4 regions of the Mesorhizobium sp. A556 genome follow, and region 2 is predicted to be linked to each of the others. Evidence: riboswitches for the same ligand, from Rfam matches in the RefSeq annotation. Region 2 holds a riboswitch; each other region holds the start of a gene.
The links. Region 2 has a riboswitch for cobalamin ahead of ACX3P0_RS06430 (CbtB domain-containing protein). Riboswitches for the same ligand answer to the same signal wherever they lie in the genome.

Region 1: linked by a shared signal. The riboswitch ahead of ACX3P0_RS17975 (TonB-dependent receptor plug domain-containing protein) and the one ahead of ACX3P0_RS06430 (CbtB domain-containing protein) in region 2 are both predicted to bind cobalamin.
Region 3: linked by a shared signal. The riboswitch ahead of ACX3P0_RS09415 (aromatic ring-hydroxylating oxygenase subunit alpha) and the one ahead of ACX3P0_RS06430 (CbtB domain-containing protein) in region 2 are both predicted to bind cobalamin.
Region 4: linked by a shared signal. The riboswitch ahead of ACX3P0_RS02285 (DUF1636 family protein) and the one ahead of ACX3P0_RS06430 (CbtB domain-containing protein) in region 2 are both predicted to bind cobalamin.

Annotation. Positions count from the first base shown of each region.
Region 1 covers NZ_JBTMXA010000009.1:149,364-157,138, reverse strand. Annotated here, with positions in the region: gene ACX3P0_RS17995 (phytanoyl-CoA dioxygenase family protein) at 1-673, opposite strand, end outside; gene ACX3P0_RS17990 (helix-turn-helix domain-containing protein) at 804-1,658, shown strand; gene ACX3P0_RS17985 (LacI family DNA-binding transcriptional regulator) at 1,767-2,792, shown strand; gene ACX3P0_RS17980 (adenosylcobinamide amidohydrolase) at 2,809-3,486, opposite strand; cobalamin riboswitch at 3,599-3,806, shown strand; gene ACX3P0_RS17975 (TonB-dependent receptor plug domain-containing protein) at 3,983-5,890, shown strand; gene ACX3P0_RS17970 (ABC transporter substrate-binding protein) at 5,959-6,765, shown strand; gene ACX3P0_RS17965 (FecCD family ABC transporter permease) at 6,762-7,763, shown strand; gene ACX3P0_RS17960 (ABC transporter ATP-binding protein) at 7,760-7,775, shown strand, end outside.
Region 2 covers NZ_JBTMXA010000002.1:383,438-391,212, reverse strand. Annotated here, with positions in the region: gene ACX3P0_RS06445 (porin) at 1-614, shown strand, start outside; gene ACX3P0_RS06440 (pyridoxal phosphate-dependent aminotransferase) at 762-1,871, shown strand; gene ACX3P0_RS06435 (histidine phosphatase family protein) at 1,868-2,434, opposite strand; adenosylcobalamin (AdoCbl) riboswitch at 2,556-2,711, shown strand; gene ACX3P0_RS06430 (CbtB domain-containing protein) at 2,715-2,924, shown strand; gene ACX3P0_RS06425 (CbtA family protein) at 2,937-3,689, shown strand; gene ACX3P0_RS06420 (hypothetical protein) at 3,695-4,330, shown strand; gene ACX3P0_RS06415 (hypothetical protein) at 4,460-4,843, opposite strand; gene ACX3P0_RS06410 (lysozyme inhibitor LprI family protein) at 4,858-5,217, opposite strand; gene ACX3P0_RS06405 (ABC transporter permease) at 5,370-6,314, opposite strand; gene ACX3P0_RS06400 (ABC transporter permease) at 6,311-7,366, opposite strand; gene ACX3P0_RS06395 (ABC transporter ATP-binding protein) at 7,366-7,775, opposite strand, start outside.
Region 3 covers NZ_JBTMXA010000003.1:201,059-208,833, forward strand. Annotated here, with positions in the region: gene ACX3P0_RS09410 (MFS transporter) at 1-1,258, shown strand, start outside; cobalamin riboswitch at 1,348-1,550, shown strand; gene ACX3P0_RS09415 (aromatic ring-hydroxylating oxygenase subunit alpha) at 1,671-2,918, shown strand; gene ACX3P0_RS09420 (FAD-binding oxidoreductase) at 2,929-4,038, shown strand; gene ACX3P0_RS09425 (DUF2312 domain-containing protein) at 4,115-4,375, opposite strand; gene pyc (pyruvate carboxylase) at 4,476-7,775, opposite strand, start outside.
Region 4 covers NZ_JBTMXA010000001.1:469,179-476,953, reverse strand. Annotated here, with positions in the region: gene ACX3P0_RS02310 (NADH-quinone oxidoreductase subunit D) at 1-708, opposite strand, end outside; gene ACX3P0_RS02305 (NADH-quinone oxidoreductase subunit C) at 717-1,322, opposite strand; gene ACX3P0_RS02300 (NuoB/complex I 20 kDa subunit family protein) at 1,327-1,908, opposite strand; gene ACX3P0_RS02295 (NADH-quinone oxidoreductase subunit A) at 1,899-2,264, opposite strand; gene ACX3P0_RS02290 (winged helix-turn-helix domain-containing protein) at 2,585-3,811, shown strand; cobalamin riboswitch at 3,814-4,015, shown strand; gene ACX3P0_RS02285 (DUF1636 family protein) at 4,040-4,465, shown strand; gene cobW (cobalamin biosynthesis protein CobW) at 4,468-5,499, shown strand; gene cobN (cobaltochelatase subunit CobN) at 5,516-7,775, shown strand, end outside.

The sequences.
Region 1 (7,775 bases), on a different contig from region 2:
GGTCGCCCGGTTCCATGTCGATATTGACCGCTTTTTGCCCCGTCATATCGGGATGCATCGGATCGCGGTCTTCCGGCTGGGTCTTCACCCATTCCTCGAAATGCTCGAAGAGGTAGGGGACGCACTGGAAGCCGCCGACATCGCCGTCCTGCTTCTGCAGGCTGAGCACGCCTTGAACGCCGATCGGCAGCGGCCGGATGGAGGTGTCCACGTCCCAGTGAATGAAACCGTTGGGGTTGCCCTTGACCTTTTTGGGCGGATTGAGATTGGCGCGGTCGATCGTGACCCAAAGGTCCTCCCGGTCCCAGATGTCGACGAAGACATCATAGACGCGCTGTTCCATGCGGTTGTCCCAAAGGTACTGGTGATTGTAGATTTCCAGCATCCCCGTATTGTTCAGCTCCTTCATCTTGTGGTCGCGCCGCTGCGGCGCGTACCAGGTGGAAGCGTCCGCCGGGTTCTTTTCGTCAAACTGCCAGAGCAGGTCGGCAAGCCGCTCCACATTGGCCGCAGGCACCGCGCCCCGGACGATGACGTATCCCTTCGTCGTCCAATGCTGCCAGTCCGCCTGCGACAGAACACGCAGCGGCAAGGTCTTCTGGATATCCTTGAGCTGGATCGTGGCGGCGGTCGTCGGATGGCTGTCGCGCTTGAGTGCGGTAGCGGTCTGCATGTCGGTCTCCCATCTTGGCCTCCCTGAATATCAGGACATGAGGGCAGAATACGCGCGTAAGCCGCGCCATGTTGCCGGAGACTGGCAAGTTCTGATACTATTATGGCGTGATAAACCGGATTGGTGCCCGATGCGACCATTGCTGGAACATTTGCCGGTACCGCCGGATGCGTCCTGGAGCATGCTGAACCGCCGGCTCCCCGACGCCATTCCGTTCCAGTGGCACCATCATCCCGAGTTCGAACTGACCCTGACGCTCAATTCGCGCGGGCAACGTTTCATCGGCGATCATGTGGGCAATTACGACCATGGCGACCTTGTGCTCGTCGGGCCCAATCTTCCGCACACATGGGCTTCCCGCGAAAAGCTCGACCCGGCCGAGCCGCATATGGCGCTGGTCTTCTGGTTTCGGAAGGAATGGATCGAGGGCCTGATCGACGGCACCGTTGAGTTCCGGCCCATCGAACGGCTCATCGCCGGCGCCTCGACGGGATTGGCCTTTGGAAACGGACTAGGCAGAGCGCTTGCAGCAAATTTCCAGGTGATCTATGCGCAACCGCCGGCGCAACGCCTCATGGGGCTCCTCGACATTCTTTTGCGGATCGCGGATGCCGGTGACAGCCAGCCGCTCTCGACCAGAGCGCCCCAGCCGGTGGGAGGAAGCCGGCTGCGCATCGATCGCGTCCTGCTGCACCTCCACCAGCACTATCCTGAACCGCTGCATCTGGCGGAAGTGGCCGAGATTGCCTCGCTGAGCGTCTCCGGCCTGCATCGCATGTTCCGCAAGCACACGCAGGCGAGCATCTCGGACTATCTGATCGGCCTGCGGATCGGCGAGGCGTGCTCGCGCCTTTCAGGCACGAACCAGCCCATCCAGCATATCGCCGACGAGGTAGGCTACGCATCGCTCGCCAATTTCAACCGGCAGTTCCGGCGGCTGCGCGGCATGTCGCCCCGCGAGTATCGCTCGTCATTCTCCCGATAGGCTGGTACCTGCAATCGGCCCGAGATCCACCGACTTTCCATCAAGCTCATTGATGAGTTTGCAATGGTGTGCAAAATATCGAGACCGACACATGGCCATGGCCTGAAATTGAAAATTCCAAAGCCTCAAAACAGCTTCTCAAGCGCCAAGCAGGTCGCGGAACTCGCGGGCGTCTCGCGTTCGGCGGTATCGCGCACCTTCACGCCGGGAGCAAGCGTCTCCAGCCAGACGCGCGAACGGGTGATGCAGGCCGCCGAACAACTCGGCTATCACGTCAATCATCTGGCGCGCGGCCTGATGCGGTCCTCCACAGGCATCGTCTGTCTGGCGGTTGCCGAAGCGGATACGCCGTATCAGGCGCGCATGCTGCAGGCGTTGGCCCGGCATTTGCGCGACGCGGGCAAGGTTATCATGGTCCTCAACACGTCCGGCCCAAGCCAGGACATAGACCATGCCCTCAAGCAGACATTCAACTACCGGGCCGATGCAACGGTCGTCTTATCTGGAGCGCCGCCGCAATCGCTGATCCGCAGTTGCCTTGAAAACGGGCAGCGTCTTATCCTGATCAACCGGGACGACAGGTTCTCCGGGCCGCACAACATTCAGGTCGACAGTGCCGCGGCGGCGGAGGCAGCCCTTCATGCGTTCGTGCGCGCCGGCTGCAAAAGGCCCGCCCTGGTAACGTCGGCGGCCGGAACGCCGAGCCTCTTGAAGCGCGAAGAGGCCTTCGTGTCGGCGGCCCGTAACCATGGGCTGGATGTTATCGTCTGGCGGGAAGGCCGGACCTCCTACGACACGGGCGTACGGGGGGCGCGGCAATTGTTTGCTGGCAAGATGCGCCCGGATGCGGCCTTTTGCGTAACGGACCTGATCGCCTGCGGCTTTCTCGATACCGCCCGCCACGAATTCAAGCTGGACGTGCCGCGCGACCTTTGCGTCATCGGGTTCGACGACATCGAACAGGCCGGCTGGGCGTCGTATCGGCTCACCACTTTTGCCCCTCCGGTCGAGGCCATAGCCTTGCATGTGGCGGAACTGGTTTCGTCGCCGCAAGACGGCGTCAATACCAGCAGCCGCATGACCTTTGCCGCACCGATCGTCTGGCGCGAAACCGTAAGGCCCGGCCCCACCTGAACCGCGTCAACACTACCTATGGCTGAACCCCGACCGAGATCAGTTCCCGCCTTTCTTCGACCCAGAGCGCGCCGCCCTGGCTGACGGCGTCATACACCGCGCGGCCGATCGCGGCGCCGATGTCGGTATGCAGCCCGGCAAAATTCTCGCCGCCTTCCATGGATGGTGCTGCGACGGCGATACAATCGGTCCCGGTTCCGGTGATGGGCTTGCCGCCCTGACGCCAGTCCAGATCGATGATGGCCGCGGTCCGGGCCTCGGTCGCGATCGACACCGCCTCGATCAGGGCCGCTTGAGAAAGCGGCCGGTCGACATGGGCGAGCAGGTTGATGGTGCCGACGGCGGCGCCAAGCAGCGGCGGCGCGCCGACCCTTGCGGCATTGCCCAGGCCGACCGTCGCAAGGCAGGTCGCGGTGGCGGCACCGGATACCGCCGTTGCCAGATGATGGCGCTCCACATAGCGCGACGTCATCAGGTGGACCGCATCCGCGTGGCCTGCCGCCGCCATTCGCGTTTCGAGCAACCGGGCGGGATCGACGCCCAGCGGCAGGTCGTCGTTTCGAACATGCAGCCACGCGACCTTGCGTGCCGTGACGAAACCCGGCCGGGTAAGCGACCAGCTCAGCACGGTCTGCGGAATGGCAAATTCCGCGACGAGAATGGGGCTGGCGCACGAAACTGAAAAGGCTTTCATGCCGGCTCTTCTTTCATTGCTCAAGCCAGCCGGCAAGATGCCCGCGCGCAGCCTTCAGAATTGTTTTGGAACTTCGGCCCTTGAGCGATTGACGCCCCTGCCCGCGCCGACTAGTTTCCGCGCTGGAACTGGTGCCGCCGCAAGGTGGTTTAAAAGGGAACACGGTGAAGCCGGCAAACCGGCCGAAACCGAGACTGCCCCCGCAACTGTAACCGTTGAGCCTTCTTCCATTGGCCACTGAACGCGCTCGCGTGCTCGGGAAGGCGGAAGACCGGTAATGACACGGAAGTCAGGAGACCTGCCATTCCAGTCACCCATGCCCGAACACGAGGGGTGTTCAGGCGCGGTCGTCCGTGGCGGTGACACGATAACGTGTTGCCGCGCGCCGGGACGGTCGAGGGGGTGGAAGATCAACCCCGCCAATCGCTGGAACCAGAACGCGGCTTGAAATGAGCCAGGGGCGAACAGCTTCGCCTGCAAAGTTCTGGGGGTCGAATTGAAGAAGATAATCGGGGTGGCCGGCGCGTTGGCGCTGGTGCTGACAGGCCACGCGGGGGCGCAGGAAGCAGGCACGGACGCTTCCGGTGCAACGAAGCTCGACCGCATCCTCATCACCACGCCCTTGCGGCGTGAATCGTCGCTGGAACGGTCGACGTCATCGGTGACCGTGGTAAGCGAGGAAGAGATCAAGCAGTCGGCGGCTTCCGACCTGCTGTCCCTGTTGAAGGCCTATCCAGGCGTCACCGTGACCGCCAATGGCGGCATGGGCGCGGATTCGAGCATTTCGCTGCGTGGAACCACCGCCGCGCAGACGCTCGTGCTCGTCAATGGCGTGCGCGCAGGCTCGGCAACGTCGGGAACCGTCAACCTGTCCGGCATCCCGCTGGCTTCGATCCAACGCATCGAAATCGCCAAGGGCGGTCACTCCGCGCAATATGGCGCGGACGCTATCGGCGGCATCATCAACATCATCACCAAGCAGGGCGGCATCTGCGCCGACGGAAGCAAAAGCTGCGGTACGGTCACGGTGGGCGTCATACATCCCTGGGGTGGGTATCTGTCCGGCAATCTGCAAGGCCAGAGCGAAGACGGCACGAACTATTCCTTCGGCGCCCAAGTGCTGGGGACGCAGGGCTACGACTTCACCGTGCCTTCCGCCTATGGGCACGAGCCGGACAAGGACGGTTTCCGGCAAGGCTCGTTCAATTTCTCGCTGTCGAAGGACATGGACTGGGGCCGCATCTATTCCGATGGGCTTTATGCGCGTGGCCGCAACCAATACGACCGCCAGCCGGTGAACGAGGCCGATACCAGCAATTTCTCCGGCCGTATCGGCGCGCGTATCGACCATTCCGATAGCTGGTCGTCCACCGTCGAACTGATGACCGCGCTCGACTATGCCTCGAACTTCGGGCCGAGCGAAAAAGGCGACGATTTCGACACGCTGCGCTATGGCATTCTCGCCTCCACGCAAAAAACGTTCGAGGTCGGTGAAGCGAAACATACGCTGTCGGGCGGGGTCGAAGCCTATCGCGATACGGTCGATGGCAGTTCCATCTCCGCTGTCGCTTATGCCAAGACGGAACGCGACCTGACGGGCGTCTTCGGCCAATATTCGTTCGAGTACGAGGCGCTTACCGTCGATAGCGGCCTGCGCTACGATCACGACGAGCAATTCGGCAGCGCCACCACCTACAATATCGGCGCAAGCTACGAACTGACGGACGGGCTGGTGGCGCGCACCTCCTACGCCACCGGCTTTCGCGCCCCGACCTTCAACGACCTCTATTATCCCGACCCCTATCTGTCGGGTAACCCGGACCTGAAGCCGGAGCGGTCGCGGTCCTACGAAATCGGCTTGAACTGGCAGGCCACGACCCAGACAAGCCTCGACATGGCGGTCTATCGCACGCAGGTGAAAGACCAGATCAACTGGGCGCCCATCGACCCCAACGACGCGTGGGGGCCGTGGCACCCGGACAACATCGATCAGGTGCAGATAACCGGTTTTGAGGCGACCATGGCGCATGAATTCAACGCCGAGTGGAGCGGCCGGCTGGGCATCGACATTCGCGAGCCGCTCAACAAAAGCCCCGGCGTGCATGGCAAATACGTTGCCTATGGCGACCGCTTCAACGCCACCGCCGGGCTGACCTACAAGCCGACGACGAAACTCGAGCTTTCGGCCGCCGTCATCTATGGCAGGGCGCGCTATGCCGACGCCGCCAACCTCGTCAAATTGCCGGACTATGTGACGGCGGACTTCACGGCGCTCTATGCGCTCGACGAGCAGTCGCAGTTCAAGTTCTCGGTGGCTAATATCTTCGATGAGCAATATCAGACCAAACAGGACTACCGGGCTCCGGGGCGGACGATCGACCTGAGCTTCACCCGGTCGTTCTAGGAGCCTTGGCCATCATGACCGCCTCCCCGTCGCGGTGCCGCCTTTTCGGAACTGCCCTGGCGGCGGTCATGATGTCGCTTGTCTCCGCGGCGGTCGCCGCCGAACCTGGGCCGCAGCGCGTCGTTTCGATCAATTTGTGCACCGACCAGTTGGCGATGCTGATGGCCGGGCCTGGCCAGCTTCGGTCGGTGTCCTTCCTTGCTATCGAGAAGGGCACCTCGATGATGGTCGACGAGGCCGCCCATTACCGGCTCAACCATGGGCAGGCCGAGGAGATATTCCTGATGCGGCCCGACCTGGTGCTGGCCGGCACCTACACCGCCAAGGCAACGGTTGGCCTGCTCGAGGAACTCGGCTTCCGGGTCGAGCAATTCGAACCGGCTTCCTCTTTCGAGGACGTGCGGGAAAGCCTGATCCGCATGGGCGCATTGCTTGGCCGTGAACAGCGCGCCGCCGAACTGGTCGCGGAACTGGACAAGGGACTGGCCGACCTTGCCGCGCAAAAGGTGCCGGCCACAAATGCCGCCTTCTACTACGCCAACAGCTATACCTCCGGCTCCGGCACGCTGGCCGACGCCATCGTCAAGGCGGCGGGGCTGACCAATATGGGCGAGACGCTCGGCTTCAAGGGCATGACGCGGATGCCGCTGGAACTTCTGATATTCGCCAACCCGGACATCATCATCGAGGGCGACAGCCAATACAGCGCGCCGGTGCTGGCCAAGGAGAATTTTGTCCATCCTGCCTTCACCGCGCTTTCGGGCCGGGTCGTGCCCATACCTGATAAATACACGATCTGCGGCGCGCCGTTTACGCTGGAAGCCTCGCGCATGCTCCAGCGCGCCGCGCTTGGCCAAGGCAGCGACGCGCAATGAGCGACGCCCTGCGCTTCAAGCTGGTGCTGGCAGCCCTTGGCGTGCTCACGCTCGCTTTGTTCTTCCTGTCGCTGACGGTCGGGCCGGCGGCGGTGGCGTTCGGCGACAGCATACGGGCGCTGTTTTCCACGAACGGCGGCACGATTGCGCTGATCATGCAGGAAATCCGACTGCCGCGCGCTATTCTGGGGCTGATGATCGGCGCAACGCTCGGCCTGTCGGGGGCGACACTGCAAGGCTGGCTGCGCAACCCGCTGGCCGAACCGGCGCTGCTCGGCGTCAGCGCCTCCGCGTCGCTGGGCGCGGTGATCGCGATCTATACGGGCTTGTCCGCCCTGTTTCCGCTCGGGCTGCCGCTGGCGGCGCTGGCGGGTGCGGTTGCCGCCGTGCTGGTGGTGCAGGCGATGGCCGGCCTGCGCGGCGGCGCGCTCACCGTCATCCTCGCCGGTATTGCCGTGTCGAGCCTTGCCAGCGCCATGACAGCACTTGCGCTCAACCTGTCGCCCAATCCGTTCGCGGCCCTTGAAATCATGTTCTGGATGCTCGGCTCGCTGACCGACCGCTCGATGACGCATGTGTGGCTGGCCGGCCCGTTCATGCTGGCGGGATGGGCAATGCTGGCAAGCCTCGGCCGCTCGCTCGATGCGCTGACGCTGGGCGGCGATGCGGCCGCAAGCATGGGCGTCGACATGCGCCGGGTGCAGTTCTTGGCCGTGTTCGGCACGGCGGCTTGCGTCGGGGCGGCAACGGCCGTGGCCGGCGTCATCGGCTTCGTCGGGCTGGTCGTGCCGCATATGCTGCGTCCGCTGGTCGGCTCGCGGCCGTCGCGTCTTTTGCCGGCCAGCGCGCTTGGCGGCGCCTGCGTGCTTCTGGCGGCCGACACGCTGGTGCGCGTCATCGCGCCCGAGCGTGACCTCAAGCTCGGCGTGCTGACCGCCATCGTCGGCGCGCCGTTCTTCCTATGGCTGGTTTACAGGACACGGAGCCAGATGCTGTGAGCCTGCTTTCGG
Region 2 (7,775 bases):
CCGGTAACGTCATCCAGGATACGCTGGTTCCTTACGGCGGCTTCGAAACCAACCTGATCAGCTACACGTTCGACAGCGGCAACGGCTTCTCGGCGATCGTCTCGGTCGAGCAGGGCAACAACGCCGACGGTAACGGCTTCGACGTCATCGACAGCTACGTTCCGCACGTGGTTGGCGGCGTGAAGTACACCGCTGGCTGGGGTGGCATCTCCGGTGTCGCAGCCTACAACAGCAACTGGGAAGAATGGTCCGGCAAGGTCCGTTTGGACGTGAACGCCACCGAGCAGCTGTCGCTGTTCATCATGGGCGGTTACGGTTCGGACGACAACGTCGCTCGTAACTTCTACAAGCCTTGGGGCGGCAACTGGGCTCTGTGGGGCGGTGGCTCGTACAAGCTCAACGAGAAGACTTCTTTGAACGCACAGGTTTCGTATGACGAAGACGAGACCCTCGCCATTGCCGCGAACGTCGCCTACGACATCGTTCCGGGCTTCAAAGTCACGGCCGAAGTCGACTACGTCAACGAAGGCGACAATGTCGCTGGTGCCGGCAGCTGGACTGGCGCAACCGACGATTCGATCGGTGGCATCATCCGCTTCCAGCGCTCGTTCTAAGACAGCGCTTTCTGTCTGAAGAAAAACCCGGCGGGCAACCGCCGGGTTTTTTCGTTTGAATCTGATGGTGCGCTGCCTGGGCGCAGGGTTGCGCGCTTCGAATGGCGGCTGTAGCTAGAAGAACACTTGCCTTAACGAGTATGCATCATGTCGAAACGCCCTCCCCTCAACGAAATCGTCGGCGCGCTTCCCGCAACGGTGCCCTTTGTCGGCCCCGAGGCGCAGCAACGGGAAAGCGGACGGGCATTTCGCGCCCGCATGGGGGCCAATGAGAGCAGTTTCGGGCCTTCACCGCGCGTCGTTTCCGGCATGGCCGCGGTTGCCGGCGATATGTGGATGTATGGCGACCCCGACAATTACGATCTCAAGCAGGCTGCGGCAGTCCATCACGGCGCCTCGCCAGAAAATATCGTCGTCGGAGAAGGCATTGACGGGCTGCTTGGCGTACTGGTCCATATGTATGTCGCGCCCGGTACGCCGGTGGTCACGTCGCTTGGCGCCTACCCGACCTTCAATTTCCACGTCGCGGCGGCCGGCGGACACTTGGTCGAAGTGCCCTATGAAGACGACCGCGAAAGCCTTGACGGGCTGCTTGCGGCGGTGCGGCGGGAAAACGCGCCGCTGGTCTATCTGTCCAACCCTGACAACCCGATGGGAAGTTTTTGGGATGCGGCGGAAATCATGCGCTTTATCGAGGCGCTGCCTGAAACCACGATGCTAATCCTGGACGAGGCCTATGGCGAGTTGGCGCCTGCCTCGGCGCTTCCGGCAATCGATATCGGGCGCACCAATGTCATCCGCATGCGCACCTTTTCAAAGGCTTACGGGCTGGCCGGCATCCGTTGCGGCTACGCCATCGGCGAGCGGCAGGTCATTGCCGACTTCGAGAAAATCCGCAACCACTACGGCGTCAGCCGCATGGCGCAGATTGCCGGCGTCGAGGCACTGGCCGACCAGGACTGGCTGCAAGACGTCGTGGCGCGGGTCGATGCCGGTCGCCGGAGAATTGCGGCAATCGCCGAGGCGAACGGATTGAAGCCGCTGCCTTCGGCCACCAATTTCGTCGCCATCGACTGCGGCCGCGACGGCGATTTCGCGCTCAAGGTGCTGAAAGGATTTTTGGCGCGCGACGTGTTCATTCGCAAGCCCATGGCGCCGGTGCTCAACCGATGCATCCGGGTCAGCGTCGGCCTCGACCATGAGATCGATATTTTCGCCGAGGAACTGTCCGGCGTGCTCGCGGCCGTGCGCGGCTAACGCTTTTTTGCCTTCGCCGGCATGACGCCGCTGGCGCGTAGCGCCCATCTGCGTCCGTCGGTGCGAAATTCAGCGACGCTCAGCGGCTCGCAATCGATGCGCCAGAACGATTCGAGCGGCGCGCCCAGCACATGAAGCACAGCCACGCGGACGACGGCCGGATGCGTCACAGCAATCGTATGGCCGCGCTCGCCGAGCAGCGCGTCCATCAAGGCGGCTATGCGAGCCGACAGTTCGGCGATCGCCTCGCCGCCATGCGGAGCCGCGGCAGGAACGGCCAACCAGGCCGCGATATTTTCTGGCTGCTGCCCGGAAATCGCGGCCAGCGTCTTTCCGCTCCATGAGCCCATATCCTGATCGGCAAGTTCAGGGCGTTCAACCGCTTGCAAGCCAAGGGCTTGCGCCGTCTGCCTGGCGCGCAGCGCCGGCCCTGTCCAGACGCGGTCGGCGCGGCGCAATTGCGGGCCGAGCGTGTTGGCCATCGCCACTGCGCCTGCCTCGAGCGGCTCATCGAGCGGGAACGCGGCGTGGCGCGTGGCGGCGGTTGCGCCGCTGCAGATCATTGTCAGGCGTCCGGTCATCGAGGAATCGCATCGCGTTTCGTTGGCTCAGCATAGCACGACCGTGCCGGCCCGACGGCCCTTCACGCCCAACACCCTCGTTGACAGGGTAACCGGCGCTGACTACTGTCGCCATTGAAGCAATGTGAGTGGAAACCGGTGAAAGCCCGGTACGGTCGCGCCACTGTGATCGGCTAGCGTTTGAAGCGCGATGCCGAGAGTCAGGACTTCTTTCGTTGCTTCATGGCTCATCAACGGGACGCTGTATCCCAGGAGGCACACCATGTCCGACGCTACCTTCAATCCAGACATACGCCCGCTTCCGATCCCGCTTGGCGAGATCCTGCCTTGGGCGATCTTCGGCGGCCTGCTTTGCCTTCTCGCCGTCTATTTCGTCGGCTCCGAGGAAGGCGCGATGTCGCTTTTCCGTGGCATGTACATCCACGAATTCGTGCATGACGGACGCCACCTGCTCGGCTTTCCCTGCCACTAAGGGGGCTTTGACATGGTTGGTCGTCTTCTCCTTCGCGGGATGCTTGTCGGCATTTTCGCGGGTCTCCTGGCGTTCGGCTTTGCCCGGGTTTTCGGTGAACCCCAGATCGACCGCGCCATCGCGTTCGAAGAATTGATGGCGCAGGCATCCGGTGAAGCGCCGGATGAAGAAACCGAACTCGTTTCCCGCGCGACGCAGGCCGGCATCGGCCTGTTGACCGGTACCGTCGTCTATGGCGCGGCCCTTGGCGGGCTGTTCTCGCTGGTCTTTGCCTATGTCTTTGGGCGCATCGGCCGGTTCGGGCCGCGCGGCACCGCCGCCCTGATTGCGCTGGCGGGTTTCATCGCCATCGTGCTGATACCGCAGATCAAGTATCCAGCGACGCCGCCGGCCGTCGGCAACCCCGACACCATCGGGGTGCGAACGGAACTGTTCTTCATCATGATCGTCGTTTCGATCGCCACGCTGGTCGCGTCAATCGGCCTGGCAAGGCGCTTGTGGGCGCAATACGGAGCCTGGAACGCCTCGATCATCGCTGGAGCGGCTTTCCTTGCCGTCACCGTGGTCGCGCAATATGCCCTGCCCACCATCAATGACGTGCCGGAAAACTTCTCCGCAGACCTCCTGTGGCGTTTCCGTACTGCCTCGCTCGGGCTTCATGCCGTCTTGTGGACGGTAATCGGCCTCGCCTTCGGCGCAGTCGCCGAGCGTAATCTTGCCGGACGCGCGAACCACAAGATCGCGGCCCGCCCGGCCCTGCGCTAACCCACGTGTCGAAGTGTTTACCACGCTACACGGCGGCGTCCCTTGCGGGCGCCGCCGCGTTGCTTTTTGCGAGTGCTGGACCAGTTAGCGCCCATGGCGCTCGTTCGGAGGGGCCGACCAGCGGCATCTCGATCCCCGGCCTGTCTCATGGCCAGATGGCCGTCACCGCCGAATATCGCGGCGAAATTCTCGCGCTGGCCAAGCGGCAGGCGAAAACCGACCCGACCTTCCGGCGGCTGCTGACTTTCGCCGACGTCCAGTACAGCTACTGTCTATGGGGTCTGGTTCCCGGCAGCCTGCGCGACGAGGAAAGCCCGTTCAACGAATGCAGCCACGCCTATCTCTCGGCGGCGCAAGCGCTACTCGTCCATATGCGCGATATCTCCGACGACAAGCAGCCTACGGAAGCGCTGATCTCCCGGATCGACGCCGACATGGTGCGCAACCAGGCCTCGTTCGTGCAATGCCAGTTCAGCGGCGAAGCTTTCAACACCGCCGAGGTGATCTTCCCGATCTGGCGCAACGTTCCATCGCACACGCCAAGCCTCATCGCTTTCTCGACGCTGGCGATGGCGTTTGCGGGCGGCACGATTCTGCTTGCCGGCGGACGGCGGAAAGACGGCGACGATCAGCCGTGCTGAGCTATCGCCGCACGCCGTAGTTTGCCTTGGCGCCGCATGCATTTCGCCCATTCAAGTTTCGGCCGGGGCTAGCGTATCTACAGCCCGACCAGCGGCGTCCCGGCAGCCGGCCTAATCGTCATCGTCTGGCTAATCGTCATCGCCTGGATTATCGACAAGACAGCCCACGCCATTACACCCCTGGTAGTTGCCCTGGGTGTCGAAGTTCGGATTACCGTCTTTATCGTAACTCGGCCTGGTATCGACGTAGCTGTCACGCTTGCGTCGCGCTTCCTTGCGGTCGCGGTCTCGCTGTTCTTGCGCATTCATGCGATCCAATGAGCGCTGCTCGTCATCTGCACGCTGCGAACTTTGTTTCATCATGCAGTCGGCGAAGCCGTCAGTCCCCTGCGCGTAGCCGAAAGAAGCACACTTTTCCTGGTCCATCGAGCGCTGCTCTTCTGTGCTGACGCAGCCGACGACGGCTAACGGCACAAGCGCGAGCAGCACATATCGCATCTTGAAATTCGGCATTTTTTTACTCCCGGTCATTCTGCAGGTACCGGGCAAGCGAGATCGCCTTCCTGGCAGGTGAGATAAGCCTTCAATTGTTTGGTGCGATCCTTGGTAAGTTCAGCCTGACATGCAGCGGCAACCATCGGCGCCGCAGACCCGCCGTCATCGCCGCTGGATTGGAAAATGCATTCGGCGTTTCGGAAGGCGATCCACGCCCTCTGCGCCGTGACGAGCCGCATCTTGCCGTCGGCGTCGTCCGCAAGCCGCTTCTGAATTTGCTTGAAGGTCTGGTTCAACGCTTGGTCGACTCTTTTGAGGTCCGAAGCTGGATCGGCCAGGGCCGCGGTGGCAGCAAATGACAGGGTGGCGACGGCAGCAAGAAAAAAGCGCATGGCTGTATCCCCCTCAAAATACCAGTGACCCCAAGCAAGCACACGCAAGGATGGCCAGCAAGCCTTTGGGAAACCATATAGTAAGCAAAAGGTTTCCCTTTCCGGGACGGCGAATGGACGAGGCAAGGCCCGTCGGTGCCGTCAATGTGATCCTACCGCTCCTCGCGGCGGAACGGCTTTAGCAGCGCCGAAGGCGCGACCGCATTGCGCGACATGAACGCCATCGCCACGATGGTCAGCACGAAGGGCAGCATCAGGAACGCCTCATAGGGGATATGGCCAAGGCCGCTCGCCTGCATCCGCAGCTGCAGCGCATCGACGAAGGCGAACAGCAGGGCAGCACCGGCAGAGCGCCACGGGTCCCAGCGGCCGAACACCACCAGCGCGATCGCCACCCAGCCGCGCCCGGAAACCACGCCGAAGGTGAAGGCGTTGAACTGCGCCATCGACAGGAAAGCGCCGGCCAACCCCATCAGCGCGCCGCCTATGATGACGGCCTGCATGCGGGTCGCGATGACGCTGACGCCGGCGGAATCGGCGGCGCGCGGGTTTTCGCCGACCATGCGGACCGACAGGCCCCAGGGCGTGCGGTAGAGGATGAAAGCGGAGATCGGCACGGCGAGGATCGCCATGTAGACCAACGTGAACTGGCTGAACACGGCCGGTCCCAGCACCGGAATATCCGACAGGAACGGGATCGCCACCGGCTTGAAGCCGACGATGTTGGGCGGCGTCGATTGCTGGCCGAAGATCAGGCGGTAGAGGAAATAGGCAAGGCCGGAGCCGAAAAGCGTCACACCGATACCGCAGACGTGCTGGCTAAGGCCAAGCGCCACGGTGAACAGCCCATGCAGCGCGCCCATCAGCGCACCGGTGGCGACCGCGGCGGCGATGCCGACCCACAGGCTGCCGCTGAGATAGGCGCCGGTGAAACCGGTCATGGCCGACAGAAGCATGATGCCTTCGATGCCGAGGTTGAGCACGCCGGCGCGCTCGGAAAACATTTCGCCCAGCGTAGCGAAAGCCAGCGGCGTGGCGATGCGCAGGATGGCGGCCAGAAAACCGACCTGAAAGATCTGTTCCAGAACGACGCTCATTGTTGCGCCCCCACGCGCCGGACCCGATAGGCGGTGAACAGCAGCGCCACCAGCATGGCCAGAAGTGCGGTTCCCTGAATGACGTCGCTGAGGAAGGCCGGAACGCCCGTGGCACGCGACATGGCTTCAGCACCGGTCATAACGGCGGCGAGAAAGATCGCGGCCGGCACCACGCCCAGCGGATTAAGCCTGGCCAGCATGGCGATGACGATGCCGGAATAGCCATAGCCCGGCGAAATGTCGCTCATCACCTGGAAATGCACGCCGCCCACTTCGCAGACGCCGGCCAGGCCCGCCAGCGCGCCGGACAGCAGCGCCGTCACCACCAGCACGCGCTCGACGCGGATGCCGCCATAGCGCGCGGCTTCCGGGTTTTCGCCCGTCACCTTGATCTTGAAGCCGAGCACGGTGCGCGAAATCACGAACCAGATGATAGGTGCTGCCAAAAACGCCACCAGCACGCCCAGATGCAGGCGCGTGCCTTCAAGCAGCACCGGAAAATTCGCCGAATCCTGGATGGGCGGCGAAATCGGATAGCCGCTGAACGGGTCTTTCCACACCGTCTCGATCAGCGCCATCAGCGCATAGAAGATGATCGAGTTGAGCAGCAAAGAACTGACCACGTCGTCGACCTTGAATTTTACGCGCAGGATCGCCGGAATGAGCGCAACCGCCGCACCGCCAGCGGCACCCGCCAATGCCATTGCCAGCATGGCGAGCGGCCCCGGCATGGGAATGGCCCCGACCACGCAACTGGCGACCGCTCCGGCCAGCAGTTGGCCCTCGGCGCCGATGTTCCAGAATTTCGCGCGGAAGGCGACCGCGACGGCCAGCCCGGTAAAGATCATCGGGGTAGCGCGCACCAGCGTTTCGGTGATGGCGTAGGTGTCGCCCAGCGATGCCGAAAACATCACGCCGTAAGCCTGGAAAACACCGGCCCCGGCCAGCGCGATCAGGCCGCTACACAAGATGAGCGTGGCGACGATTGCCGCCACCGGCAGAGCGAGGTTGAACCAGGCCGGTGTCGCGGTGCGGGCTTCGAGACGAAACATCATGCCGCTTGCTCCGCGCCGGTCATCAACATGCCGAGCTTTGCCACGGTGGCGTCGGCGGCATCCAACGTGCCGACGATGCGGCCTTCATACATGACGGCGATACGATCCGAGAGCGTCAGCAGCTCCTCCAGATCCTCGCCGATGACGATGATGCCACAGCCCCTGCCCCGCAGATCGAGGAATTTTTCGTGGATGAAGTGGGCCGCGCCAATGTCGAGGCCACGCGTCGGCTGGGCGACGATCAGCACCTTCGGGTCGAAGGCGAGTTCGCGCGCCAAAAGCGCCTTTTGCAGATTGCCGCCGGAAAGCGCGCCGGCACGCACCATCGGCCCCGGACAGCGAATGTCATATGCCTTGATCTGCTCTTCGGCAAAGGCGCGGATCGCAGTTGGCTTCAGCAGGCCCT
Region 3 (7,775 bases), on a different contig from region 2:
CCAGCGCTACGCGTTTGTCGTCGTCGCCGTCATCTTCTTCTGCTTGCTAATTGCGGCCGGCCTGCGTTCCGCGCCGGCGGTGATGATGCTGCCGCTGGAATCCGAGCTCGGCTGGGGCCGCGACGTGGTTTCGCTCGCCGCCGCCATCGGCATCTTCCTTTATGGCCTGGCCGGTCCGTTTGCCGCCGCCCTTATGGAACGCTTCGGCCTGCGCCTGATCCTGCTCGGGGCGCTTGCCCTGATGGCCGGTTCGACCGCCTCCAGCCTGCTGATGACCGAGCCGTGGCAGTTGGTCGCCAGTTGGGGCGTCTTTTCCGGGATCGGCTCGGGCGCCGTGGCGACCGTGCTCGGCGCCACCATCGTCAACCGCTGGTTCAAGACCAATCGCGGCCTGGTCATGGGGCTGATGTCCGCGTCGAGCGCCACTGGCATGCTGGTGTTCCTGCCGGTGCTGGCGATGCTGGCGCAGTGGGGCGGCTGGAGGCCGGTCGCCATGGCCGTCGCCATCGCCTGCGCCGCCTTGTTGCCGCTGGTCTGGCTTTTGGTGCCGGAGCGGCCCTCTTCCATCGGCCTCGTCCGCTTCGGCGCGGATGCCGACGACGTGCCGCCGGTATCGCCCGCCTCGCAGGGCAATTTCATCGCCCACACGCTCGGCACGCTGCGCCGTGCCGCGCGCACACGTGTGTTCTGGTATCTGTTCGCCACCTTTTTCGTCTGCGGTTTCACCACCAACGGGCTGGTCGGAACGCATCTCATCGCCTTTTGCGGCGACATGGGCATCCCCGAAGTAAAGGCGGCCGGCCTGCTGGCCTTGATGGGCGTGTTCGACCTCATCGGCACGACGCTGTCGGGCTGGCTGACCGACCGCTTCGACCCGCGAAAACTGCTCGGCATGTATTACGGCATTCGCGGCCTGTCGCTGATCTACCTGCCCATGTCGGGCTTTTCCGGCACGGCGCTGACCATCTTCGCCGTGCTCTACGGCCTCGACTGGATCGCCACCGTGCCGCCGACGCTGCGCCTGTCCAACGAAGCCTTCGGCGATCGCTCCGGCCCGATCGTCTTTGGCTGGATCGTCGCCGGCCACCAGGTCGGGGCGGCAACCGCCGCCTTTTTCGGCGGCGCGCTGCGCGAAATGCAGGGCAATTACGAACTGGCGTTCCAGATCGCGGGCATGACCGCCATCGTGGCCGCCTGCATCTCGCTGCTCATCGACACCAGCCGGCCGGCCTTTGAACCAGAAGGCCAGCCCGCCTGAGCGACGCGCCTGAACGACGCCTTTTTCGCCCTGTCGCCTTTGCGCTTTGGCGATGTCGCTTTCGTATGGCCGGACCCCATGTCCCGGTGATTAGATGGTGATGCTTAGGTGCCCGTTCGCGAAAGCCGGCGGGATAATTGGGAAGCCGGTTGGATGCCGGCGCTGCCCCCGCAACGGTAGCGGAGTTGAAAGTCTTGACAAAAACCACTGGGCGATAAGCCTGGGAAGGTGTCGAGACAGTCCGGGAGGACAACTCCGAAGCCCGGAAACCAGCCTCGAGCAAAGTGAACTCGACTGATCGCGGTGGGCGGTCAAGAGGCGAATTCTTGCGGACGGCAATCGGTGCCGGTGCGCAATCGTTCACCCCTGAAGTCACCACCAGTTCAGTCCTAGCATTTGCTGAGGGCAGGACATGGACACGAAGACCGAAATGCTGAAGCGGCTCGAGCGCCGCCGTCAGGGCTTCTCGCTGGAGCAACCCTTCTACACCGATCCCGATTATTTCAAGCTCGACATGGAACTGATCTGGTATCGCGACTGGCTTTTCGTCGGCCATGATTGCGAAGTGCCGAAGCCCGGCAATTATTTCACGCTGCAGATCGGCGACTATCCGGTGGTGCTGGTGCGGGACCAGAAGGGCAAGATCCATGCCCTGCACAATTCCTGCCGCCATCGCGGCAGCCGCGTCTGCCCGTCCGATAAGGGATCGGCAGCCAAGCTAGTCTGCCCCTACCACCAGTGGACCTATGAACTCGACGGCACCTTGTTGTTCGCCCGCGACATGGCGCAGGGCTTCGACAAGGCCGATTTCAGCCTGAAGCCGATCGCCTGCGAAAGCGTCGGCGGTTTCATCTTCATTTGCCTCGCTGAAAAGCCGGCCGATTTCGCCCCGATGCGGGCAATGATCGAGCCTTACCTGGCGCCGCACCGGCTGACCGAAGCGAAGGTCGCCTTCGAGAGCACCATCGTCGAGAAAGGCAACTGGAAGCTGGTCTGGGAAAACAACCGCGAGTGCTATCATTGCGCGGCGAACCACCCCGAACTGTGCAAGACCTTTCCCGAGGCCCCGACCGTCACCGGCGTCCAGGACGCCGACAGCGATCCGGAGATGCTGGCCCATTGGGCCAAATGCGAGGCCGCCAACCTGCCCAGCAAGTTCCGCATCGATCCCGCAGGCCAGTTCCGCGCCACCCGCGCGCCGCTGCTGCGCGATGCCGTCAGCTACACCATGACCGGCAAGCGGGCGGTGAAGAAGAACCTGTCCGACAGCGTCTCGACCGAGGGGATCGGCTCGCTGCTGCTCTATCATTATCCAACGACCTGGGACCACATCCTCGGCGACCATGCCGTCACCTTCCGCGTCCTGCCGATCAGCGCCACCGAAACGGCCGTGACCACGAAATGGCTCGTCCACAAGGATGCGGTCGAGGGCGTGGATTACGACCTCGCCGAACTCATCCATGTCTGGACCGTGACCAATGACGAGGATCGCCGCATCGTCGAGGAGAATGCCTTCGGCATCCAGTCGCCGGCCTACGAACCCGGTCCCTATTCGGAAGTGCACGAAGGCGGCGTCATCCAGTTCGTCAACTGGTACGCCGATTTTATCGGGCCAAGGCTGGCCGAGGGCGAGAAGCCGGCGTTGAAGAACGTCGCTTAGGGAGGCAGCCATGAACGCGGCAGTCAGCCTCTACAAGCATCTCGACGAGATGATACCGTGGAACGACCGGCTTCAGGTGCTGGAAGTGGTTGGCGTCATCGACGAGGCGCCGGACGTGAAGACCTTCACCTTCCGTTCGGACAACCAGACCTGGTTCCGCTACAAGCCGGGCCAGTTCATCACGCTGGAACTGCCGGTCGCGGACGCGCCGCTGATGCGCACCTATACGCTGTCGTCCTCGCCGTCGCGGCCGTTCTCGATCGCCGTGACGGTCAAGGCGCAGGCCGGCAGCGTCGGCACGCGCTGGATGTTCGACCATCTGAAGCCGGGCGAGCGGGTCAAGGCCTATGGCCCGTCCGGCGAGTTCTCGCTGCACAACCATCCTTCGGCCAAATATTTGTTCATCTCGGCCGGTTCCGGTATTACGCCGATGATGTCGATGCTGCGCTGGCTGAACGACTTTACCCCGCAGACTGATATTTCCTTCGTCAACTGCGCGCGCAGGCCCGAAGAGATCATCTTCCGCAAGGAACTGGAACTGCTCGGCATGCGCATGCCCGGCCTGTCGCTCGGCTTCATGATCGAGGAACGCTCGTCGCGCGAAAGCTGGTTCGGCCATATGGGCCGCATCGATGCGGTACGCCTGCCGATGCTGTCGCCCGATTTCCGCGAGCGCGAAGTGTTCTGTTGCGGGCCGGAACCCTTCATGCGCGCGGTCAGCCAGATGCTGGAAACCTCCGGTTTCGACATGGCGCACTATCATCAGGAAAGTTTTGGCGCACCGGCGATCGAGCCGGTGCCGGCACCCTTTGCCGATAGCCCGCAGCATGCGACGCCGGCGGGCGAGCCTGCACAAGCCGCCATCCCGATCCACTTTGCGCTCTCCGGCGTCGACGGCGAATGTCTCGCCGGCCAAACCGTTTTGCAGACGGCGCGCGCATCGGGCGTGCGTATTTCCGCCGCCTGCGAGTTCGGCCTGTGCGGCACCTGCAAGGTGAAGAAAATCTCCGGTGAGGTCGAGATGAGCCACAATGGCGGCATCCTCGAGCAGGAGATTGCCGACGGCTTCATTCTCGCCTGCTGCTCAAAGCCGCTCTCGCCGATCGAGATCGAGGCGTGACGATGGAATGACGCGATGACGCGTCCGGCTTCGCTGCCTGCTTCCAGGGCAATGCAGACGCGATCGACCGCAGCCGTTACGCCATGCCGAGAGCGGCCATGTACAGGTCGAGGATCGCTTCAGCTTCCGCACGTTCGTTCTGATCCTGCTTGCGCAGCCGGATGATCGTACGCACGGCCTTCGGCTCGAAGCCGGTGCCTTTCAGTTCCGCGTAGACTTCCTTGATGTCGTCGGCGATCGTCTTCTTCTCTTCTTCAAGGCGCTCGATGCGCTCGATGAAGGCGCGCAACTGGCCGGCGGCAACCGTCTGCGAGGAATCCGTTACGTCGTCGGCCATTCTCGTCTCTCCGTATGTGATCGCCGCGACTCGGAAGCCGCCGGGCAGGTTTTCAGCCGGTTCGATGCCCGACCGGCGCGGGCCGGTCAAGCGATTATCTTCACCCGTAGGTGACCAGAAGATCCTTGGCGTCGATCTGGTCGCCGGCCTTGACGAGCACTTCGGCGATGACACCGTCGCGCTCGGCATGCAGCGCCGTTTCCATCTTCATCGCCTCGATGGACAAAAGCACGTCGCCGGCCTTCACCGCCTGCCCCACGACCAGCGACACGCCCGAAACGACACCCGGCATCGGCGCGCCGACATGGGCGTCGTTGCCGGGTTCCGCCTTGCGCCGCGCCTTGGCGGCCGAGGCGCCATGCGCGCGATCCGCCACCTTCACCCGGCGCGGCTGGCCGTTCAGTTCGAAGAACACCGTCGCCAGGCCTTTTTCATCGACTTCGGCAATGCCGAGGCAGCGCACCACCAGGGTCTTGCCCTTTTCGATCTCGACGAAAATCTCGTCTTCGGGCTGCATGCCGTAGAAATAGGTCAACGTCGGCAGGACGCTGACCGGTCCGTAGATCTCCTGCGCGGCGGCAAAGTCCGAAAAGACCTTCGGATACATCAGCCACGATGCGAATTCCTGTTCGCTAAGGCTGCGCCCGACCTTTTCTTCAACCTCCTTGCGGCTGGCTTCGAGGTCGGCGGCTTTCAGCAGCGAGCCGGGGCGCACGGTATAAGGCTTGTCGCCCTTCAACGCCTTTTTCTGCAAGGCTGCCGGCCACCCGCCTGGCGACTGGCCGAGATCGCCGCGCAGCATGGACACGACCGAGTCCGGGAAGGCGATGTCGCGCGCCGGATTTTGCACATCGTCGACGGAAAGCTCCTGGCTGACCATCATCAGCGCCATGTCACCGACCACCTTGGACGACGGCGTCACCTTGACGATATCGCCCAGCATCAAATTGACGTCGTGATAGGTCTGCGCGACCGCATGCCAGCGCGTCTCCAGCCCGAGCGAGCGCGCCTGCTCCTTGAGGTTGGTGAACTGGCCGCCCGGCATTTCATGCAAATAGACCTCGGAGGCCGGCCCCTTGAGATCGTTTTCGAAAGCGGAATACTGATTGCGCACCGCCTCCCAATAGAAGGAAATCTTCCTTATCCATTGCGTATCGAGGCCCGGATCGCGCGCGCTTCCCTTCAGGGCTTCTACGATCGAGCCGAGACAAGGCTGCGAGGTGTTGCCGGAGAAAGAATCCATCGCCGCGTCGACGGCATCGACGCCCGCCTCCACCGCCGCCAGCACGGTTGCCGCCGACAGGCCGGACGTGTCGTGCGTGTGGAAATGGATCGGCAGGTGTGTGGCGTCGCGCAGCGCCTTGAACAACACCCGCGCCGCCGCCGGCTTCAAAAGGCCGGCCATGTCCTTGACCGCCAGAATATGCGCGCCGGCCTTTTCCAATTCACCGGCCAGCCCGACATAGTATTTGAGATCGTATTTCGCGCGCGCGGGGTCAAGAATGTCGCCGGTGTAGCACATCGCCGCTTCGCACAATTTGCCCTCGGCGATCACGGCATCCATGGCCACGCGCATGTTCTCGACCCAGTTCAGGCAGTCGAAGACGCGAAACAGGTCGATGCCGCCGCACGCCGCCTGGCGGACGAAATGCTGGACGACATTGTCGGGATAATTGGTGTAGCCGACGCCGTTGGCGCCACGCAGCAGCATTTGCAGCAGGATGTTCGGCGCGTTTTCGCGGATCAGCGAAAGCCGCTCCCACGGGTCTTCGGTCAGGAAGCGCATGGCCACGTCGAAGGTCGCGCCACCCCAGCATTCCAGCGACAACAGTTGCGGCAGCACGCGAGCATAGGTGCCGGCGATGGACGCAATGTCATGCGTGCGCACGCGGGTCGCCAGCAGCGACTGGTGGCCGTCGCGCATGGTGGTGTCGGTAATCAGGACCCCGGTTTGAGCGCGCATCCACTGTCCGAATTTTTCCGGCCCGAGCGCGTCGAGCTTGTTCTTGGTGCCGTCGGGAATGGAACTGGTGAACCACGGAATGACCGGGGCTGCCGCATCCGGGTGCGGCTTGGCGCGGCCGCGCGTTTCCGGATGGCCGTTGACCGACACATCGGCCAGATAGTTGAGCAGCTTGGTGGCGCGGTCCTGCCGCTTCACATGCTCGAACAGTTCAGGCGTCGTGTCGATGAACCGGGTCGTGTAGGAATTATCGGCAAAGCTTGGGTGATTGATGATCGCTTCGAGGAAGGTCAGGTTGGTGGCGACGCCGCGAATGCGGAACTCCCGCAAGGCCCGCGTCATGCGCGAGATCGTCTCGCCCGGCGTCGGTGCCCATGCCGTCACCTTCTCCAGCAGCGGATCGTAGAAGCGGGTGATGACCGCGCCCGAATAGGCGGTGCCGCCGTCGAGGCGAATGCCGAAACCGGTCGCGCCGCGATAGGCGGTGATGCGGCCGTAATCGGGGATGAAATTGTGCTCGGGGTCTTCGGTCGTGATGCGGCACTGGAGTGCATGGCCGTTGAGGCGGATGTCCGCCTGCGCCGGCACCCCTGACTCCGGCGTGCCGATGGCGAACCCGTCGAGGATGTGGATCTGCGCCTTGACGATGTCGATGCCTGTCACCTGCTCGGTGACGGTATGCTCCACCTGGATGCGCGGATTGACCTCGATGAAATAGAATTTTCCGGTGTCTGCATCCATCAGGAATTCGACGGTGCCGGCACCGATATAGGCCGTCTCGCGCGCGATCTTCAGGGCGTGGCCGCAAAGCTCGGCGCGCTGGCCAGCCTCGAGATACGGTGCCGGCGCACGCTCGACCACCTTCTGGTTGCGGCGCTGGATGGAGCAGTCGCGCTCGAACAGGTGGACGGCGTTGCCATGCGTGTCGCCCAGCACCTGCACCTCGACATGGCGGGCGCGTTCGACCAGTTTTTCCAGATAGACCTCGTCCTTGCCGAAGGCGGCCTTGGCTTCACGCTTGCCTTCCATCACCTCGCGGGCGAGGTCGGCCTCGGAGCGGATCGCGCGCATGCCGCGCCCACCGCCGCCCCACGAGGCTTTCAGCATCACCGGATAACCGATGGACTGGGCGAGTTTCTTCACCGTTTCCATATCGTCGGGAAGCGGCTCGGTTGCGGGCACGACCGGCACCCCGACCTCGATGGCGAGGTTGCGCGCGGCAACCTTGTTGCCGAGACGGCGCATGGTTTCCGGCTTCGGTCCGATGAAGACGATGCCGGCATCGAGGCAGGCCTCGGCGAATTCCGGGCTTTCGGACAACAGGCCGTAGCCGGGGTGGATGGCATCGGCGCCGGACAGCCTGGCGACCCGGATCACTTCCTCGATCGACAGATAGCTCTCGATCGGCCCCATCTCCCGGGTAAGGTGGGGGCCTCG
Region 4 (7,775 bases), on a different contig from region 2:
GGGCTGCGACTTGCGTAAATCCCATGCGGCGCCCGAGCCGCGCACCATGACGCCGGAAAAGCCCCAGGCCCAGGCATCTTCCAGCGAAACGACACCGATGTCGGCATTGCGCTGCTTGAAGATACGGTTCGGCGTCAAAAGCACGTCAAGATCGTCGACGGACTTCAGGAACGGATCGATCCAGCGGCCGATGTCCTCGATCAGTTGCTCAGGCAGATCCTGATGCACGCCGCCTGGCCGGAAATACGCGGCATGCATGCGCGAGCCGGAAGCGCGCTCGTAGAAAACCATCAGCTTTTCGCGCTCGACGAAGCCCCACAGCGGCGGCGTCAGCGCACCGACGTCCATGGCCTGCGTCGTCACGTTGAGCAGGTGCGACATGATGCGGCCGATCTCGGAAAAGAGAACTCGGATCAGTTGCCCGCGCTTCGGCACCTCGATACCGAGCAGGCGCTCGACGGCGAGCGCGAACGCATGCTCCTGATTCATCGGCGCGCAATAATCGAGCCGGTCGAGATAGGGCACAGCCTGGAGATAGGTCTTGTGCTCCATCAGCTTTTCGGTGCCGCGATGCAGCAGTCCGATATGCGGATCGACACGGTCCACGACCTCGCCGTCCAGTTCGAGCACAAGGCGCAAAACGCCGTGGGCCGCCGGATGCTGCGGGCCGAAGTTGATGTTGAAATTACGTACCGACGTTTCGGCCATAGTTTGCCTCAGTTCGCCTTGGCTTTCTCGTCGCCCGGCAGCACGTAGTCCGTGCCTTCCCATGGCGAGAGAAAATCAAAATTGCGGAATTCCTGCTTCAATTCCACCGGCTCGTAGATGACGCGCTTGGCCTCGTCGTCATAGCGCACCTCGACAAAGCCGGTCAGCGGAAAATCCTTGCGCAGCGGGTGCCCTTCGAAACCGTAATCGGTAAGGATGCGCCGCAAATCCGGGTGACCGGAAAACAGGATGCCGTAAAGATCGTAAGTCTCGCGTTCGAACCAGTCGGCGCCAACAAATACGCCGGTAATCGACGGCACCAGCGTATCCTCATTCGCCAAAACCTTGATGCGAATGCGATGGTTCAAATGCGGCGACAAGAAGTGGTAAACCACCTCGAAACGGTCAGGGCGCGATGGGTAATCCGCCCCGCAAACATCGATGATGGATATGAACCGGCATTTCGGATCGTCGCGCAGGAAAGTCGCCACATGGACGATGTCGGCGGCCTTCACCGTCAGCGTCAGGTCGCCATAGGCGACGACGCTTTCGAGGACGTCCGCACCGACGGTTGCCGCGATATGATCCGCCAGGTCGTAAAGTAGGTCGCTCATGCGCTCACCGTTCGATCGTGCCGGTACGGCGGATTTTCTTCTGCAGCAGAAGAAGGCCGTACATCAACGCTTCCGCACTGGGCGGACAGCCGGGCACATAAATATCCACGGGCACGATGCGGTCGCATCCGCGCACCACCGAATAGGAATAATGATAATAGCCGCCGCCATTGGCGCAGGAACCCATGGAGATGACGTAGCGTGGCTCCGGCATCTGGTCGTAAACCTTGCGCAGCGCCGGCGCCATCTTGTTGGTCAGCGTGCCCGCCACGATCATCACGTCCGACTGGCGCGGCGATGCGCGCGGCGCGATTCCGAAACGCTCGCTGTCATAGCGCGGCATGGCGGAGTGGATCATTTCCACCGCGCAGCAGGCCAGGCCGAAGGTCATATACATCAGCGAGCCCGTGCGCGCCCACGTAATCAATGCCTCGGTCGAGGTGACGAGAAAACCCTTGTCGGAAAGCTCGTCGTTGATGCCCAGGAAAAACGGATCGTCCGCGCCGACCGGCTTGCCCGTGTTCGGATCGAGAATACCCTTGGGACGCGGCGCGACCAGCGTGCCGGAACTGTCGTTCAATCCCATTCCAGCGCTCCCTTTTTCCACTCATAGGCGAAGCCGATGGTCAGCACCGCCAAAAACACCATCATCGACCAGAAGCCGAGCATGCCGATCTCGCCGAAGGAGACCGCCCATGGAAACAGGAAAGCCACCTCAAGATCGAAGATGATGAACAGGATCGACACCAGGTAAAAGCGGACGTCGAACTTCATGCGGGCATCGTCGAAGGAATTGAAGCCGCATTCATAGGCCGAAAGCTTTTCCGGATCGGGGCTGCGGAAGGCCACCATGAACGGTACGGCCAGCAAGGCCAGACCGACAACCAGCGCCACGCCGATGAAAATGACGATGGGCAGGTATGAACTGATAAGCGCGTTCATGCTCCAACTTCCCGATGCGGCCAATCCGCCTTGATCTATAGCACCATTCTCGAACACGGAAACGCGACGCGCGTGCTGAACCGGTTTAGAGCCTATGCTGCAACGCGGCGAGGGTTAGCGCAGCACTCCGGGCGAAGCAAGTCAAACCTTGTTCAAAATACGGTATCGGAATGGCGTCGGTGGGTAAACTGGCCCGATTGGCGCGCGTTTGATTTCCTTCTTTTTTTACTCCACTTTTATCTCCTGACATTCCTGTACCGGATGCCTGTTACCATGCGTGGAATCACCGCCCCCAAGCTCAAGGATTGCCCGGAACCGGCATGAAGGAAAACATATCGCTCCGGCTCGCGCGCCGCATAGCGCTTGCTGCACAAGGCTTCTGTGACACGCGGCCAGCCGGCACGCCGGACCGCCGGCATTTTTCGCGCGTTTTGTCGCGGACCGGCCTGTTGCAGATCGATTCCGTCAGCGCCGTGATCCGCGCGCACTACATGCCGCTTTATTCCAGGCTCGGCCCCTACCCGCTTTCGCTGCTCGACAATGCTGCCATTTCACGAAAACGTGCAGTCTTCGAGTATTGGGCGCACGAAGCTTCCTACCTTCCGGTCGAAACCTGGCCGTTGATGCGCTGGCGCATGGCGCGGGCGGAGCGCGGCGACGGCATGTATGGCGGCCTCGCCAAATTCGGCCGCGAACGCGCCGCCTATATAGAAGACATTTTTCGCGAAATCGTGGCGCGCGGGCCGATTGCCGCATCCGAGCTTGACGGCCAGAAAGGTTCCGGCGGCTGGTGGGGTTGGAGCGAGGCTAAGCACGCCTTCGAATGGCTGTTCTGGGCCGGGCGCATCACCACCGCCTATCGGCGCGGCTTCGAGCGATTCTACGACCTGCCCGAACGCGTGCTGCCGCAGGCGGTCCTGGCCCTGCCCACGCCCTCGCCCGCCGACTCCCATCGCGAACTGCTGCGCATCTCGGCCCGCGCCCACGGCGTCGCCACCGCCAACTGTTTACGCGATTATTTTCGTCTCTCTCCTGCCGACATGAAGGGCCGGCTGGAAGAACTGGTCGATGAAGGCGAAATTCTGCCTGTCCGCGTCGAGGGCTGGAACAAGCCGGCCTATCTCCAGAAGGACGCCCGTATGCCGCGTAAGGTCGAGGCGCGCGCCATGCTCGCGCCTTTCGATCCGCTGGTGTTCGAGCGCTCGCGCGCCGAAAGCCTGTTCGACTTCCGCTACCGGATCGAAATCTACACGCCGGCCGAAAAGCGCCAGTATGGCTACTATGTGCTGCCTTTCCTGCTCGGCGATAAAATCGCTGCCCGCGTCGACCTCAAGGCCGACCGCCCGGCAAGCGTGCTGCGCGTCCACGCCGCCTACGCCGAAGCGACCGCACCCACAGACGCCGCCGCCCATCTTTTCGAGGAACTGAAGCAGATGCAGGGCTGGCTCGGCCTTGAACATATCGAAATCACGCCGGCCGGCGATCTCGGACCGGCGCTGGCCGACATCGCGCTGTCGCATCGACACGTTGACACGGCCTCTCACTAACGCCTAAATCCGCTCCAGACGGTCTCCTCTTTTCACAGGGAGGAGCGAAGAGGGAATGCGGTGCGCGACGAAAGTCGCAAATCCGCGGCTGTCCCCGCAACTGTAAGCGACGAGCCAAGGCCGAATGCCACTGGGATTTTCCTGGGAAGGCGGCCAAGGCGATGACCCGCGAGCCAGGAGACCTGCCGTCTGCGAGAAATAATCCGATAGCCTGGCGGGTTTCCGGGCATGGAGCAGGTCTTGAACCAGAACGGCAATTTTCCGGCTGAGTCCGCCGATATTCTATCCGGTATCGAGGCGACGATCATCGTCTGTTCATCGTGCCGCGACGAAACCGGCTCGGATGCCCGTCCCAGCGCAGGCGAGACGTTGGCGGAAAATACACGCCGCGCCGCTATCGACGAAAACATCCATATCCGCACCGTCGAATGCCTTGGCAACTGCAAGCGCCGCCTCAGCGCAGCCATCCTGCGCGACGGCTGCTGGAGCTATGTTTTCGGCGACCTGACCGTAACCAGCGGCCCCGATCTCGTCGCCGGCGCAAAACTCTTCGCCACGTCCAGCGACGGCCTCATCCCCTGGCGCGGCCGCCCCGATTCGCTGAAACGCGGCCTCGTCGCACGCATCCCTCCCCTTGCCACGCTGAAGGACTGACCATGACCGCATCCCGTGTTCCCTGCACCGTCATCACCGGCTTTCTCGGTTCGGGAAAAACCACGCTGGTTCGCCATTTGCTGGAGAACTCCAGCGGCAAGCGGCTGGCCCTCATCGTCAACGAATTCGGAGACATCGGCGTCGACGGCGATATTCTTAAAGGCTGCGGCATCGACACCTGCCCCGAGGAAAATATCGTCGAACTCGCCAATGGCTGCATCTGCTGCACGGTCGCCGACGATTTCGTGCCCGCGCTCGACCGTATCCTGTCGCTCCAGCCCCCTGTCGATCACATCCTGATCGAAACGTCCGGCCTTGCCCTGCCGAAACCGCTGGTTCAGGCATTCCAGTGGCCGACGGTCAAAAGTCGCGTCACTGTCGACGGTGTCATCGCCGTGGTCGATGGCGCAGCGCTCTCCGCCGGTCAGGTCGCTTCCGACATGGATGCGCTGGCCGCCCAGCGCGCCGCCGACCCGACGCTCGACCATGACGATCCGGTCGAGGAAGTGTTCGAGGATCAGGTCGCCTGCGCCGATCTCATCATCCTGTCCAAGAGCGATCTCATGGACGATGCCGCCATGGCGCGCGCCAACGACATCATCGCCAAGAGCCGTGCCCGCGCCGTCAAAACCCTGCCGGTCTCGCAAGGCAAGGTCGATCCGTCGGTGCTGCTCGGTCTCGGCCTCGCCGTCGAAGACGACATCGAAAACCGCTGGAGCCATCACGACGGCATGGGCGGTCATGAGCACGACGATTTCGATTCGATCATCATCGACATCCCCTCGATCGCGAACCCCGACGACCTCGCCAAGCGCGTCATCGCCGCCGCCGAACAGGAAAACGTGCTGCGCGTGAAAGGTTTTGTCGAAGTGTCCACCAAGCCGATGCGGCTTTTGCTGCAAGCGGTCGGCCCCCGCGTCACTCACTATTACGACCGCGTCTGGACGCCCGAAGACGACCGCCGCTCGCGCCTGGTGGTCATCGGCCTGAAAGGGTTGAACCGCCCCGTCATCGAGAAAATATTGATCGGATAAAGTCGGCGCGCCGCCCATGCACATTCTGACCACCACTTCCGCCTCGCTCGACGATCTCGCCGAGCCTGTCGATCTGCGGCAGACGCCGGCGGATGTGGTGGCGCTGTCCTTCACCGATAGTGATCTGGCCGGTCTGGCGGCTGCATGGCAGGCCGACGCGCAGCGCTTGCCGTCGATGCGGCTCGCGCCCTTGCGCGATTTGCGCCATCCCATGTCCGTCGATCTATGGATCGACAGCGTTGCGCAGCATGCAAAGGTCATCCTAGTCCGTATTCTTGGCGGCTATGACTGGTGGCGCTACGGCTGCGACCAGTTGGCTTCCATCGCGCGCGCTCGCGGCATTAAACTGGCGCTGCTGCCCGGCGAATGCCGCGACGAGGACTTGCGGCTGATCGAGGCCTCCACCCTGCACCGCGCCGAACTCGAGGCCCTGCTCGACTATTTTCGCGAAGGCGGCCCCGCCAACATGGCAGCCCTGGTGCATCGCCTGGCGAAATTGGCCGGAACAGATATTTCCGCCGCCGAGCCGGTCACAGTACCCAAGGCCGGCTATTACGAGCCGGGCAAGGGCGTCGTCGAAGTGCCCTGCATAGAGGGCGAAACAGCCGCCGTCGTTCCCATTCTCTTCTATCGCTCGATGCTGCTGGCGGCCGATATCGCCCCCATCGATTCCTTGACCGAAGCGCTCCGGCAGCGCGGCATGACGCCTGTTCCCATCTTCGTCTCCAGCCTGAAGGACCCGGCCTCGCTTGCCGTCGTCGAAACCGCTCTTACCACGCTGAACCCCTCTGCCATCGTCGCCGCCACGGCCTTCGCCTCGGGTGCTGAACCGGGCAGCCAGACGCTGTTCGACCGCGCCGGCGTGCCGGTATTCCAGGTAATCGTGGCAACGACGCGCCGCGATATCTGGCAAGAAAACCAGCGCGGCCTCGCCCCCGCCGATCTCGCCATGCACGTGGTCCTGCCCGAACTTGACGGCCGTATCCTGGCCGGCGCGATCTCGTTCAAGGGCGAGATGGACACCAATCCGGCGCTCGGTTTGCGCGCGCTCGCCAACCGCCCCGAACCCGACCGCGTCACGCAAGTGGCGGATCGGATAAAAGCCTTCGTCCGCCTGCAACGCACCCCGCGAGCCGAGCGCAAGCTTGCGATCCTGATCCCCGACTATCCAAGCGCACCCGGTCGCACCGGTTATGCGGTGGGTCTCGATGTGCCTTCCAGCGTTCTAGCCATGCTGCACGACATGAAAGACCACGGCTATGCCGTTGAAGCGATTCCGCAATCGCCTCGCGCGCTGCTGGAACTGCTGGAGCGCGGCAGCCACGGTTTGAGCACCTCCGACTATTTTGCCTTGTCCGAAGAACTGCCCGCCGCCGCATGCGAGGCCGTCGAGGCAGCTTGGGGAAAACTGAACACGACCCACCCCCAAATACCCTTCCGCGCCGCCACCTTCGGCAATGTCACCGTAACACTGGCTCCCGATCGTGGACGCTCCGCCGACCGCCGCGCCGACTATCACGACCCGACGCTGCCGCCGCGCCATGAACTGCTCGCCTTCGGCCTGTGGCTGCGAAGGGTGCTTGGCGTCCATGCCATCGTCCATGTCGGTGCGCATGGCACGCTGGAATGGCTACCCGGCAAGACGGTCGCCATGAGCGAAAATTGCTTTCCCGAGATCGTCACCGGCTCGCTTCCCGTCGTCTATCCCTTCATCGTTTCCAATCCGGGCGAGGCAGCACAGGCCAAGCGCCGCATTTCAGCCGTGACACTCGGGCACCTGCCGCCGCCGCTGATGGAAGCCGGACTGGACGAAAACCAGCAGAAGCTCGAGCGCTTGGTGGACGAGTATGCGCAAGCCGACGGCCTCGACCGCCGCCGCCGCGACCTGCTGGCCAAGCTGATCGTCGAAACCGCCGCGCAAACCAACCTCGCCAAGGAAGCGGGCGTCGCGAAAACCGATGCGCCCGACGAAGCCCTGCGCCGCATCGATGCCTGGCTGTGCGACCTGAAGGATTTCGCCATCAAGGACGGCCTGCATATTTACGGCCGCTCGCCCAAAGACGAGGCTGATCCCTTGCGCCGCCAGAGCACTGCCTCCGAGAAAGACGCGCTGATCGCCGCGCTCGACGGCAAGCACATCGCCGCCGGCCCGGCGGGTGCGCCGGCGCGTGGCCGTACCGACGTGCTGCCGACCGGGCGCAATCTGTTTACCGCCGACCCGCGCACCATGCCGACGCCCACGGCGTTCGACATCGGCAAGGCGGCCAGCGACGAAA